3 regions of the Pantoea sp. X-Soil-ISGK-275 genome follow, and region 2 is predicted to be linked to each of the others. Evidence: predicted binding sites of a transcription regulator. Region 2 holds the regulator's gene; each other region holds the start of a gene.
The links. Region 2 encodes ArgR, which controls arginine synthesis, uptake and breakdown. Its sites were predicted from a motif close to ANTGAATAAAAATACANT; they were not measured.
Positions count from the first base shown of each region.

Region 1 (3,250 bases), 3.1 Mb from region 2:
ACCAAAAACCTGCACCCGCGGCGCAATGTCCTTCGGCGAAATCTGCTGCGCCAGCTTCAGGTAATCCTGATAGTGACGCGCTTCTGAGCGCAGCAGCGAAATATAGAACTTCTCCAGCTGCTCATCCAGATACGGCGCCAGGCTGGCGAAACGCTCGCAGGAACGCGCTTCGATGTACGCCCCGCAAATCAGCTTATCCACCAGCGCTTCCGGCTCGTAAGTGCGAATTTCGCGAATCAACCCTTTGGCATAGCGGCTGGCGGTGATTTTGCGATACGGCAAACCGCGCGACTGCATGATTTCCCACACCTGATAGAAGTGATGCAGCTCCTCTTTCACCAGCAGCACCATCATCTCCACCAGATCGTCGGCCCACGGCAGTTCGTTGCGCACGATAATACTTTTGGTCAGATTCTTGTGGGCATTGATGAAGTTACCGTCCTGCTCGTCGCGGTAGATAAAATCTTCATACGGCTTGAGCCACGCCAGAATGGCATCACCACTCGGCTTATCCGCCACGTATTTACGGATGATAAACACCGCCGTTTGCGCGGCCTTCAATTCGCAAACCATGTGATCGGTGAGCAACAACGTCAGATTTTCCGGCTTGCGCGCTTCATCAATCCACGCTTGTGGCGTGCGGCAATGCAGGAATTGATAGATTGGTTCTAATAGCGGAGCGTAATTCATGGGCAGTCTTTTGTGTTACGGGGAAACGTTTCAGGGCGGCGAGCGCCGCCCATTAATGCTTAGTGACGCACACCGTTATCTTCTTCATCGTCGATGAACTCGCCATCGTCGTCTTCATCTTCAGCATCAGGATCTTCAAAGTAGGTGCCCCAACCGTCGTAATCGACGTTGTAGCTGCCTGCCAGATTAACCAGTTGCTCAACCTGCGCATCAATCAACTCAGGCTTCAACGCGCCTTCGCTCAGGATATCCACACACATCACGGTGGTACCGTCTTCCAGCTCCAGCTCTTCTGGCTCGCTCACTTCGTAGCCCAGTTTGAAGGCATCAACCGCGACCTTCTCCAGCGAGTCGAAGTTGTTGCAGGAGAGATGATGCTCAATAGTGTAAAGCGCATCTGGATCGCTGCCGTCTTCCAGCAGCTCTTCAATGATCAGTCGCGTCTCTTCGCGCTGTTCTTCCAGCAATGCTTCATATGCCATGGGTGTGTCCTCAAATATTCGGCTGAATACCATTATTTTCCCACACTGCCTCGCGCGCCACTACACAAAACAACAAGTTTCTTAACGCTGGGGTTGAAAATGCATATTCATACGGTTAGATTGAATTTTAATTCATTTTAATGTGGGCACCCGGAGCGCTGTATGAGTCAGCTACATCAAAGACATTTCCTGAGATTGCTGGATTTCACCCCAGCCGAAATCGATTCTCTGCTGAGCCTGGCAGGTGAATTAAAACACGCAAAGAAAAATGCCAGCGAAACGCAATACCTGAAAGGCAAAAACATCGCGCTCATCTTCGAAAAAGACTCGACTCGTACCCGATGCTCTTTCGAAGTTGCCGCTTACGATCAGGGCGCTAACGTTACCTATCTCGGTCCAAGTGGCAGCCAAATCGGCCATAAAGAGTCGATGAAGGACACCGCGCGCGTGTTGGGACGCATGTATGACGGTATTCAATATCGCGGCTACGGCCAGGAACTGGTTGAAACCTTAGCGGAATTCGCTGGCGTGCCGGTGTGGAACGGCCTGACGACTGAATTCCATCCCACGCAGCTGCTGGCCGATCTGCTGACAATGCAGGAACATCTGCCAGGCAAATCGCTGAATGCAATGACGCTGGTTTACGTCGGCGATGCGCGCAACAACATGGGCAACAGCATGCTGGAAGCCGCTGCGCTGGTCGGCCTGGATCTGCGTTTGGTGGCACCAAAAGGCTGCTGGCCAGAAGCGGAACTGGTGGATCAATGCCGCGTGGTCGCGCAGCAAACCGGTGGCAAAATCACCCTGACCGAAGAGATCGCCGAAGGCGTGCAAGGTGCCGACTTCATTTACACGGATGTGTGGGTGTCGATGGGCGAAGCCAAATCGGTGTGGGAAGAGCGCATCGCCCTGCTGCGTCCTTATCAGGTGAACAGCGCGATGCTGGCACTGACCGGCAACCCGCAGGTGAAGTTCCTGCACTGCTTGCCGGCCTTCCATGACGACAAAACCACGCTGGGCCGGCAAATGGCCGAGCAGTACGGTTTGCAGGATGGCATGGAAGTGAGTAATGAGGTGTTTGAATCGGCGCACAGCATCGTGTTCGATCAGGCTGAAAACCGCATGCACACCATTAAAGCGGTGATGGTGGCGACACTCGGCAAGCTATGATTGGTCGCGCCGCAAACGTTTACCTCGCGCACGATATTTGCTTGATGCAAATCAGTGAATGCGTATAATGCGGCCCAATTTGCCGGAGGAAACATGCAACAGCGCAGCGCACAATTTGACGCTCAACGACGCCTGACAGCGGGCGGCGCATCTGTTTCTTTCCGTCATCAATCGATCGTAAAAAAAGCCCCTTAAGCAGGGGCTTTTTTTTGTCCGCAATCCGGCAGCGCAGAGGAGAACGCTATGGCCAACCCGCTATATCGCAAGCACATTATTTCCATCAACGATCTCAACCGCGACGAGCTGGAGCTGGTGCTGCACACCGCCGCCCAGTTGAAAGCCAATCCCCAGCCGGAGTTGCTGAAACACAACGTGATCGCCAGCTGCTTCTTTGAGGCTTCAACGCGCACGCGCTTGTCTTTTGAAACCGCGATGCATCGTCTCGGCGCATCGGTGGTGGGCTTCGCCGATGGCAGCAATACCTCGCTCGGCAAGAAAGGCGAAACCCTCGCCGATACCATTTCGGTGATTGGTACTTACGTCGATGCCATCGTGATGCGTCATCCGCAGGAAGGCGCGGCGCGTCTGGCGACGGAATTCTCCGGCGGCATTCCGATTCTCAACGCCGGTGACGGTGCCAACCAGCATCCGACGCAAACGCTGCTCGATCTCTTCACCATCCGCGAAACGCAAAATCGCCTCGATAACCTGAATGTGGCGATGGTCGGCGATCTGAAATATGGCCGCACCGTGCATTCACTGACGCAGGCGCTGGCGAAGTTTGATGGCAACCGCTTCTTCTTTATCGCGCCGGATGCGCTGGCGATGCCGTCGTATATCACCGATATGCTGGATGAGCAGAACATTGCCTGGTCGCGCCACGACACCATCGAAGAAGTGATGCCTGA
Region 1 covers NZ_AP035976.1:690,574-693,823, reverse strand. Annotated here, with positions in the region: gene miaE (tRNA isopentenyl-2-thiomethyl-A-37 hydroxylase MiaE) at 1-690, opposite strand, end outside; gene rraB (ribonuclease E inhibitor RraB) at 750-1,172, opposite strand; gene argF (ornithine carbamoyltransferase) at 1,335-2,342, shown strand; gene pyrB (aspartate carbamoyltransferase) at 2,586-3,250, shown strand, end outside.
Region 1: a site for ArgR is predicted at 1,292-1,309, ahead of argF (ornithine carbamoyltransferase). Genes of this name have one in related genera too.

Region 2 (3,250 bases):
GCGCCCGCCAATAAGACCTTCAAATCTGGCGGCTTATAAAAACAAAACGCCCGGCAATTGCCGGGCGTTTTTTATTGCAGCTCAGAGCCGATCACTTCACAAACTCTTCGCCCTGCGCGATATCTTTCTTCAGCGTTTCCAACATGCCGTTCAGCGCCTGCTGTTCAAAGGCACTCAGCGTACCCAGCGGACGGCGCTCAACAATACCGTTTTTGCCCAGCAGCAGCGGCTGCGAGAAGAAGCGGGCATATTCGCCATCGCCTTCCACATATGCGCACTCCACGACGTTGGCTTCACCTTGCATGGCGCGAATCAATGACAGGCCAAAACGGGCCGCCGCTTGTCCCATCGACAGCGTTGCCGATCCGCCACCGGCTTTGGCTTCCACCACTTCGGTGCCCGCGTTCTGAATACGTTTGGTGAGATCCGCCACTTCCTGCTCGCTGAAGCTCACGCCTTTTACCTGCGACAGCAGCGGCAGAATGGTTACGCCTGAATGCCCGCCCACCACCGGCACTTCAATCTCATTAGGCTGCTTGCCTTTCAGCGCCGCGACAAAGGTATTAGCGCGGATGATATCGAGGGTGGAAACACCAAACAGGCGATTCTTGTCATACACGCCAGCTTTCTTCAGCACTTCGGCCGCAATCGCCACCGTGGTGTTGACTGGATTGGTGATCACTCCAATCAGCGCTTTCGGCGCCGTGCTGGCAACCTGTTCAATCAGGTTACGCACGATACCGGCGTTAACGTTAAACAGGTCGGCGCGATCCATGCCCGGCTTACGTGCCACACCTGCAGAGATCAGCACCACATCGGCACCATGCAGCGCAGGCGTCGCATCTTCACCGCTAAACCCTTCCACGGTGACTGCCGTTGGGATGTGACTGAGATCGACCGCCACACCCGGCGTTACCGGGGCGATATCGTAAAGTGAGAGAGTTGAGCCTGCGGGTAATTGCGTTTTGAGCAGCAGTGCGAGCGCCTGGCCAATACCACCAGCGGCACCGAGAACGGCAACTTTCATCCTGAACTCCTTATTAAGGTGGGGCAGAGATATGCCGAAAATCCATCAGGTTACGAGTTTAATCAACTTCTCAGGCGATAGCGACTAAACCTGTCGCGCACTTAACACTACGCCGCAATCGGCTCCCGAGACATCTCCACTTCAGAAGTCGCCTGAATGATTCATTCGCAGCCAGAAGACAATGGACGGCAATGATCATCGATATTGTTGTTACCACCTCAATAATATAACAACTTTGCAACCTTCGCTTTGCGCGCCCACCCGCGATTTTGGTGCGACATCATATTCTGTTATTATGCCCGCCCCGCAGGTCATTACCGCGATTCTCTCATCAGACTTATTGCATAAAAATTCATCTAAATGCATAATAATTTATCTGCCGTGGGCCTGTTGCCCTCTGCAACCCTCTTTTAATTGGTAGCTTATGCGAAACCCATCGAAACAAGACGACTTGATTAAAGCGTTTAAAGCCTTATTGAAGGAAGAGAAATTCAGCTCCCAGGGCGAAATCGTGCAGGCGCTGCAGGAAGACGGCTTCGAGAATATCAATCAGTCCAAAGTTTCTCGCATGCTGACCAAGTTCGGCGCGGTGCGTACGCGTAACGCCAAGATGGAAATGGTTTACTGCCTGCCAGCTGAACTCGGCGTACCCACCACCACCAGCCCGCTGAAGAATCTGGTGCTGGATATCGATTACAACGATGCGTTAGTGGTGATTCACACCAGCCCGGGCGCTGCGCAGCTGATTGCGCGCCTGCTGGATTCGCTGGGTAAAGCGGAAGGGATTCTCGGCACCATCGCCGGTGATGACACCATCTTTATTACCCCTGCGCGCACCTTCTCAGTCAAACAGCTGTACGACGCGATTCTGGTTTTATTCGAACAAGAGCTATAAAACCCTGCTGCATACCGGCAGATCCTCTGCCGGTTATCTTGCCCTTCCCGCTTCATTCGTAACCAATCTGTTACAAACCCCTTGGTAAATAATAAGTTATCCATATGCTTAGCGGTTCTTTTCAGGCTAACAGATTGGTACGACCTTTGCGCCTGCTTAACCTTATGCGCTATTTTACACTGCTTTACACATCGTGCTCAGTGTCATTCCCTTCCCTCTGCGTATCAGCCAGCGAGATCAACCATGATCTTTCGCACTAAAAGATAATTTGATGTAGATCATTGTTTTTACGTCTAAATAACCATCAATGGTTAAGATCCAGGCGTTTTTTATAACTTCAGGTTCTAAAAAAGTGCCATAAGGATAAAGAATTACAACCAAACATTATTAGCTCGGTATTAATTTCCTGGGTGATTAGATCTATACTTGTTTTCGTGATGCAAATCACACGAAAGAAAAAGATAAAAATAGACGACGAGGAAAAATATCATGAACGTTAAAACTACTATCGCGACTTTGAGTATTCTCTCTGCCCTGTCATTTGGTGCTTTTGCAGCAGATTCTATTAACGCCGAACAGGCAGCGAATCTGCAACCCGCAGGCACCATTAGCGTCAGCGGCGTGGGCGGTTCTCCAATGGATATCCGTCAGCAGTTAAACGATAAAGCCGATCAGCAAGGTGCGAAAGCTTACCGCGTGATCGAAGCGAATACCGGTGACAGCTACCACGCAACCGCTGAGCTGTATAAATAAGTTACTGACTTAAGACGCAATGTGAACGGTAACCCGTTTGAGACGCGCTTGCCTCTCAGGTTGCCGACCCAATTTCAGGAGAGTGAATCATGAAAACCAAATTAGCTATCGCAGTACTGGGCCTGGCTTCTGTTCTTTCTTTTGGTGCCAGCGCCGCAAGCCTGGTTTCAAACCAACAAGCTGAACAGCTGCAATCCCTGAACCAAACCATCAGCGTGAGTGGTGTTGACGGTGACCAGACTAACGTTCGTCAGGAACTGTCACAGAAAGCTGATGCGCAGGGTGCCAGCCACTACCGCATCATTGAAAGCAATCGTGGTGATACCTTCCACGTCACTGCTGAACTCTACAAATAATCACTAATTGAACGTCCGGCGCCTTGAAGGCGCCAGGCAATAGATCGACGACCCGCCTCCCCCTTTTCTGCCGCAGGTTGTTGATTAAATGAGGAGAAAATTATGAAAATCAAAACAACCATCGCAACTGCAACCCTGCTGTCCCTGTTCGCCTTTGGTGCTTCTGCAGCGCAGTTGGTGACTGAACAACAGGCGCAGAATCTGCAACCTACCGGCAGC
Region 2 covers NZ_AP035976.1:3,762,944-3,766,193, forward strand. Annotated here, with positions in the region: gene mscM (miniconductance mechanosensitive channel MscM) at 1-39, shown strand, start outside; gene mdh (malate dehydrogenase) at 92-1,027, opposite strand; gene argR (transcriptional regulator ArgR) at 1,452-1,922, shown strand; gene yhcN (peroxide/acid stress response protein YhcN) at 2,412-2,675, shown strand; gene AC6I8A_RS17425 (YdgH/BhsA/McbA-like domain containing protein) at 2,765-3,031, shown strand; gene yhcN (peroxide/acid stress response protein YhcN) at 3,134-3,250, shown strand, end outside.

Region 3 (3,250 bases), 290 kb from region 2:
GCCAGAACGATTTTTTTGATGTTTTGCGTGCTCATGTCTTAATCCTTGATTATGCGAGAATCCGGGTGCCAATCGACACGCCGTTGAAAAGGGTTGGCAGTTGTTCAGCATGACGCCAGCTGGCGATATCGACCGGGCGACCGAGCGTGCGGGCGGCATCAAGCGCCGCGTTCACTTTCACGATCATGCCATCGGTGATGATGCCCTGCGCAATCAGCTGTTCCGCTTTCGCGGCGGTCATCTCTTCGATGCGCTGACCTTTGCCGTCGAGAATGCCGCTAACGTCAGACAACAACACTAAATCGGCACCGACGGTCGCCGCCAGCGCAGTCGCCGCCTGGTCAGCGTTGACGTTCATCAACTCGCCGCCGTCGGTGATGCCAATCGAGCTGATCACTGGCATGTAGCCCGCCGCCAGCAGCGTGTTCACCAGCGCCGGATTGCCAGGCGTCGCGTTGCCAACGTGTCCCAGCTCTTCATCGAACTGCGCCACATTAACCAAACCGGCATCGCCGAGGCACAAACCGACTGCGCCGATGCCGTATTTCTTCGCCCACGCCAGCAGTGTTTTGTTGGCGGTACCGGCTAATGCACCGGTAATAATGTCAATCTGATCGGCTGGCGTCACGCGCAAACCGTTCTTCTTTTTCACCGGCAGCGCGAGCTTCTTCATCAGCTCGTCCACCACGCAACCACCGCCGTGCACAATGATCAGCGGACGCTGATGTTCATTGCGGTACGCCAGCAGGGCATCAAACAGACGGGCCAGCGCTTCTTCGCTATCCAGCAGCACGCCACCCAGTTTAATGATCAATGGATTCATTGCGTTATCCGTTCGTTAAATCAAAGACAGCGTTTCGGGGAAGCCGAAACGAATGTTCAAACACTGAACCGCCTGCGATGAGGCGCCTTTCAGCAGGTTATCTTCGGCAGCCACCACAATCAGGTGCTCGCCTTGCATGGCGAAGCCGATGTCGCAGAACGGCAAACCGACCACCGCTTTCAGCGCCGGTACGCCTTTGTCATACACGCGCACCAGCGGTTTGTCGTGGTATGCATTATGGAAGGCATCCGCCACATCCTGTTGCGTCACGCCCGCTTTCAGGCGGCAGGTCGTGGTCGACAAAATACCGCGCGGGAAGCTGCCCAGATGTGGCGTAAAGATCACCGGCGTACCGAGATGTGCCACGATTTCCGGATGATGACGGTGATTAAACAGGCCGTACGGCTGCAAGCTCACTTCACAGAAGCTGGTGCCAACGTTGGCTTTGCGCCCTGCACCGCTCACGCCACTGGTGGCATTGATCACTGGCCACTGTGCGTCGCTAAGCAGGCCCGCTGCGATCAGCGGCTTCAGCGAAAGCTGGGCGGCGGTTGGGTAGCAACCCGGCACCGCAACCAGCTCCGCATCTTTAATTTTGTCGTGCTGCCATTCGGCCAGGCCGTAAACCGCCTTATCCAGCCAATCCTGATGCTGATGGCTGAAACCGTAATATTGGGTATAGAAAGCGTCGTCGTTTACGCGGAATGCGCCGGAGAGATCGAACACCACGCAACCGGCTTTGAGGAATTCAGGTGCCAGATCGTGGCTGACTTCATGGGCGGTGGCGAGGAACACCACATCCACTTTGTCGGCCCATTCAGCGGCATCGCTCAGCGGCTGCAGCGGCAAATCGACAATGCCTTTGAGCTGCGGATGCAAATCCGACAATAACTTTCCAGCATCCGGGCTTTGCGCTGAAACCGCCAAAGCGGTTATGTTCATATGCGGATGGCGATTCAGGTAGGTGGCAAGCTCTACGCCAGCGTAACCACTGGCACCAACGATCAGCGTATTCAACATCAGGCTGTATACCTTATTACAGTCACGTATCGGGTCGCGGCCTTGCCCCGTTGCCCAGAATGCCGGTTGCAGAAGATTTGATGCTTCACATGCAAGCGACGTTATTGTATTTTTATTCACTATTAATGCATGAATATTGATACATCCTAACCCAAGGACCGTCAACAGTGAAGACAAAATTACCACCTTTTATCGAACTCTACCGCCAGTTGATTGCCACGCCATCAATCAGCGCAACCGATAGCGCACTGGATCAGAGTAATGAAACTTTAATCAATTTGCTGGCCGGCTGGTTCCGCGATATTGGCTTCAGTGTAGAAGTGCAGCCGGTACCTGGCACGCGGCATAAATTCAACATGCTGGCGCGCAGCGGATTGGGCGCAGGCGGCCTGTTACTGGCCGGTCATACTGACACCGTTCCCTATGATGATGGCCGCTGGACGCGCGATCCCTTCACGCTGACGGAACACGACAACAAGCTGTACGGCCTGGGCACCGCCGATATGAAAGGCTTCTTTGCCTTTATTCTGGATGCGCTGCGAAACGTTGACGTGACCAAACTCAGCAAGCCGCTCTACATCCTCGCCACCGCCGATGAAGAGACCACCATGGCGGGCGCGAAGTATTTCTCTGAATCAACGCAACTGCGTCCAGATTGCGCCATCATCGGCGAGCCAACCTCGCTCAAGCCAGTACGCGCGCACAAAGGTCATCTGTCGAATGTGATTCGTATTCAGGGACAATCGGGCCACTCCAGCGATCCGTCACGCGGCGTCAACGCCATTGAGCTGATGCATGAATCCATCACCCAACTGATGCAGCTGCGTAACACACTGAAAGAGCGCTACAACCACGATGGGTTTGCCATTCCTTATCCAACCATGAACTTCGGCCATATTCATGGTGGCGATGCCGCCAACCGCATTTGCGCCTGCTGTGAATTGCATATGGATATTCGTCCGCTGCCGGGCTTAACCCTGAGCGATTTGGATGGTTTACTGAATGACGCGCTGGCACCGGTGAGTGCACGCTGGCCAGGACGATTAACCGTGGGCGAACTGCATCCGCCGATTCCAGGCTACGAATGCCCGGCCGATCATGAGCTGGTGCAAGTGGTGGAGAAGCTGCTGGGCGTGCCAACCGAAGTGGTAAACTATTGCACTGAAGCGCCTTTTATCCAGCAATTGTGCCCAACGCTGGTTTTAGGCCCGGGATCTATCAATCAAGCCCACCAACCTGATGAGTTTATTGATACCGCATTTATCAAGCCGACTCATGCGCTTATCACTCAAGTCGTGCAGCATTTTTGTCATTGATGAACAACAGATGGGGCATTTCACTGTTAAATCAGCAAATTGCCCCGTCATTGTTCGGGATTTGATAATAAGAATAACTTATCTCGCTTCG
Region 3 covers NZ_AP035976.1:4,049,010-4,052,259, forward strand. Annotated here, with positions in the region: gene AC6I8A_RS18845 (argininosuccinate synthase) at 1-35, opposite strand, end outside; gene argB (acetylglutamate kinase) at 50-823, opposite strand; gene argC (N-acetyl-gamma-glutamyl-phosphate reductase) at 839-1,843, opposite strand; gene argE (acetylornithine deacetylase) at 2,011-3,159, shown strand.
Region 3: a site for ArgR is predicted at 1,947-1,964, ahead of argC (N-acetyl-gamma-glutamyl-phosphate reductase). Genes of this name have one in related genera too.